DNA from 2 places in the Aurantiacibacter sp. MUD11 genome. Region 1 is predicted to be linked to the other one. Evidence: predicted binding sites of a transcription regulator. Region 1 holds the regulator's gene; the other holds the start of a gene.
What was found. The regulator LexA, encoded in region 1, represses DNA repair genes until DNA is damaged. The targets are predictions, from matches to a motif close to GTTCCNCNCTTGTTCT.

Region 1 (2,203 bases):
CGACAGCGGCGACGAACTCTGCACCGATCCTGCCAATTGCGGCCCGCACCAGATCCCGGCGAGCAACGGCCCCGCCCTTGCCGCCCTCGGCGCGTCGCTCACCTCCAACATCGTCCGGATCGGACCGGTCCGCGACCAGCTGGCTGATGTCGTCGACGCGTTCGAACGGGCATCGGAGGCCGATGTCATCGTTACCAGCGGCGGAGCATCAGTCGGCGATCACGACCTGATGAAGCCGGCGCTCGAACAATGGGGAGCGGCGATCGATTTCTGGCGCGTGGCGATCAAGCCGGGCAAGCCGCTTATGGTCGCCCGCAAGGGGCAGACCACTATCCTGGGCCTGCCGGGCAACCCCGTTTCAAGCTTCGTCACCGCCTGGCTGTTCCTGCTTCCCCTGCTGCGCAAACTGGCGGGCGCCCGCGACGTGCTGCCAAGAACCTTGCTGATGCCCTTGAGAGGGCAGCTGGAGGCTGGCGGCTCTCGGACGGAATTCCTGCGCGGCAGGATCGTCAACGGCGGTATCGAACCCATCGACGAGCGCGACAGTAGCGCCCTGCGGGCTCTCGCCGCCGCCGAAGCGCTGATCCGGCGCGATATCGCAGCTCCGGCAGTCGCGGATGGCCAACTGGTGCCGATCTATCCGCTCCAAAATGGCGGTAACGCTTGACTTGAGCGAATCTGTTTCATACTTGTTCCGTATTCGTTCCCCATGTGGAACATTGCGGAAGTGGAACATTGCGGAAGGGGTTCACCCATGTTGACTGCCAAGCAACACGAATTGCTGCTGTTCATCCATCGCCGGCTCGAAGAGTCGGGCATTTCTCCGAGTTTCGAAGAGATGAAGGAAGCGCTCGACCTGAAGAGCAAGTCGGGCGTGCACCGCCTGATTTCCGCGCTCGAGGAACGCGGCTTCATCCGCCGGCTGCCCAACCGCGCGCGCGCGCTTGAAGTGGTGAAGATGCCGGAGAACATGGGCGGCAAGGGGGCGGAGGCCGTCGCCAAGGTGACCACGCCTCCTGCCAACCAGCCTCAGGCTGCCAATGACGTGATCGAAATCCCGCTGCACGGCCGGATTGCCGCCGGTGTCCCGATCGAGGCGCTGGAAGACAGCCAGACCCTGCCCGTCCCTGCCGCGCTGCTCGGCTCGGGTGAGCATTATGCGCTCGAAGTCTCCGGCGACTCTATGGTCGAAGCGGGCATCTTCGACGGTGACTTCGCGCTGGTGAAGAAGGCCGATACTGCCCGCGACGGCGATATCGTGGTGGCACTCGTCAATGACGAGGAAGCGACGCTGAAGTACCTGTACCACGATGGCGGCAAGATCCGGCTCGATCCGGCCAATGCCGCTTACGATCCGCAGGTCTATGAAGATCGGCAGGTGAAGGTTCAGGGCAAGCTCGCGGGCCTGCTGCGCCGCTACCACTGACCTGACGCAGGGATTCTGGGCGGAGGAGGACCCCGGCGGGTTCGCCTCCGTTTGCATGTGCGCTGCGATTAATCTTTCCGCCGGCCGCGCCACCAGCCATGTTCGCCCTGCGATTGGGCGACGCTGGTTAGCCGTGGTTCCTCACCGAGGACAATTGCCAGTCCGCCGCTTTGCGACAGCATCCGGCCATCCGCCTTCAACCAGCGTGGCGCGCACGAACTCGGTAGCCAGCGATCGGACACGACGATATCGGCACGCTCGCAAGCCGCGGCCAGCGCCCGTTCGGCAACAATGTTCCGGCTGCGGCTCATCAGCAGTTCCCATTCCCGGCCACCGCGTTCCAGGGTGATGGCGCAGAAGTCGGAACTGCACCGTGCCCCCGGCCACTCGGTTAGCGGTAAAGGTTCGCCCTCGACACCGGAGAGTTCCAGCAGGTTGTCGCGGGTGAAGCTGCTGCGCGAATTGCGCAGCACCAGCAGCTGTTCGCCTTCACCGGTAATGCCGACATGGCGGCCATCGCTCGAAACCAGCACATCAGGGATCGGCGTGCGCAGCAATACCAGCGTAGCGAGTGCAGCAGGTGCCAGGCCCCATAGCCGTGCCTTGCCCCGCCACAGTGCCAGCCAGAGCCCGCCGGAAACAAACAGCAGTATCGTCGGCAGGGTCATCTGCGGGATCAGCTTCACGGCGCCGGGCTGGCTGGAGGTAAAGTGCGCAATGCCCAGCAAGAGGTCGAGCGACTGGCCTGCAAGCCACCAGGCGGGCGCTCCCAGCCCG
Region 2 (2,203 bases), 410 kb from region 1:
TACGAGGCCTCCTCGCTCTCGTCATTCCCGATCAGCAGGGCCTCGGCCGGCTCCGCCAGATCGGACAGTCCGTAGGTCGGGCTCTTCTCGATCTGGTCGACCTGCTCGATCTCCTTCTTGCCGATCTCGATACCCTTCTCCGCCAGGCGGCGACCGGACGAGAGGACATTGCGCTCGAAGCTGCCGACGAACTTGTTGTAGTTGTTCACCGCGCTTTCGAGGCCGCCACCCATGCGCTTGAGGTGCTCGGAGGCGACGCGCAGGCGATCGTAGAGTTCGGCACCCATCCGGCCGATTTCCTGCGCTTCCTGCGCCAGCGCGTCCTGCCGCCAGACCTGTGCCACCGTCCGCGCGATGGCGACGAGGTTGGTCGGCGTTGCCAGCAGCACCTTGTTGTCGAAGGCGAAGTCCCACAGCTCCGGATCGGCCTCCAGCGCGGCGGCAACGAAATGCTCACCGGGCACGAACATCACCACGTAGTCAGGCGCTTCCTCGAACTGGCTCTGGTAGCTCTTGGCGCCCAGCGTCTGCACGTGGCCACGCATGGATTTCGCGTGCAGCGACAGGTGGCGCTTGCGCTCTTCCTCGTCCTCCGCCTCGAACGCGGCCTGGTAGGCATTGAGCGAGACCTTGGAGTCGATCACCAGCTTCTTCTGCCCCGGCACGTTGACGATGGCGTCGGGCCGCAGCCGCCCCTCTTCGGTCTCGAGCGAGTGTTCGAGGTGGAAATCGGTGTGTTCGGCCAGCCCGCATTGCTCGAGCAGGTTCTGCAGTGCCCGTTCGCCCCAGCGGCCCCGCGCCTTGGGCGCATTGGTGAGCGAATTGCCCAGCCGCTGGGCCTCGCGCCGCACCTCTTCCTGCCCCAGCCGCATGGTCTCGATCTGCTGGTGCAGCTTGGCGAAGGCATCGGTGCGCTGCCGTTCCAGCGCCCCGACCTGGTCCTCGTATTTCTGCAACCGCTCGCTGACCGGCTTGAGCAGGTTGGCCACGGCTTCCTTGCTGGCCTTTTCCGCATGGCCCAGCCGCTCCGCCGCATCGGCGATGAACTTCTCCTGCGCCTTGGTCAGCACCTCGGCTCCGGTCGCCTTGAACTGGGTGAGCAGTTCCTCGCGCGCTTCCTTCATCGCTTCGATCTGCTTGTCGAAGTTCTCCGCATTGGCGCGCAGCGTGGCGATCTCGATGCGCGAGTCGCCAAGCTCCTTCGTCGCCTGGGCGAACTTGCCCTCGATTTCGGCCAGGCTCGCTCGCCCCTTCTCCAGCTCGGCATCGCGCGCGGCCAGCTCTGCCTGCAGTCCGGCAACCGGCCGCGTGCCGACAAACCAGCCGAGCGCGGCAGCGAGAATCGCCACCACCAGGCCGACGAGAAGGATGATCGGGTCCATAAGGTCCTCAAAAGCACGTAGAAGAACGAAAAGTGAACTTAACGCCTGTGCCATGGTTCGACAAGCGCCAGCCGCAGGCAGTCCACCACCGCAAGCAAAAAGCCCTTGTGGACTCGACCCGAAAAATCGTATGCGATGCTTACAAATTCAGAATTGCGAAATTTTCGCGATTGTGAAATAAGGGGCGGAATAGAAATCGCCCCAGCGACACAGAGAGGATCACGTCATGCCGACCGATATCGAAATCGCCCGCCAAGCCACGCTTATTCCGATCACCGAGGTCGCCAAGAATGCCGGCGTGCCCGATGACGCGCTCATCCCCTACGGCAAGTACAAGGCGAAGGTCGACACTTCCGCCCTGCCGCAGGCCGAAAACGGCAAGCTGATCCTCGTCACCGCGATCAACCCCACCCCGGCGGGTGAAGGCAAGACCACAACCTCGGTCGGTCTGTCGGACGCGCTGCACCGCATCGGCAAGAAGACCATGCTGTGCCTGCGCGAACCGTCGCTGGGACCGTGCTTCGGCATGAAGGGTGGCGGCGCCGGCGGCGGCAAGTCGCAGGTCATGCCGATGGACGAGATCAACCTGCACTTCACCGGTGACTTCCACGCCATCACCAGCGCGCACAACCTGCTGAGCGCGATGATCGACAACTCGATCTACTGGGGCAACCCGCTGGACATCGACGTGCGCCGCGTCACCTGGAAGCGCGTGATCGACATGAACGACCGCGCGCTGCGCCAGATCGTCGGCCCGCTGGGCGGCGTTGCCAACGGCTTCCCGCGCGAAACCGGCTTCGACATCACCGTGGCCTCGGAAA

Region 2: rmuC (DNA recombination protein RmuC) is a predicted target of LexA. The motif match lies at 1,405-1,420, and genes of this name have one in related genera.

What each region holds. Positions count from the first base shown of each region.
Region 1 covers NZ_CP114054.1:476,306-478,508, forward strand. The annotation lists gene OZN62_RS02365 (molybdopterin molybdotransferase MoeA) at 1-667, shown strand, start outside; gene lexA (transcriptional repressor LexA) at 755-1,426, shown strand; gene OZN62_RS02375 (ComEC/Rec2 family competence protein) at 1,495-2,203, opposite strand, start outside.
Region 2 covers NZ_CP114054.1:887,137-889,339, forward strand. The annotation lists gene rmuC (DNA recombination protein RmuC) at 1-1,382, opposite strand, end outside; gene OZN62_RS04390 (formate--tetrahydrofolate ligase) at 1,609-2,203, shown strand, end outside.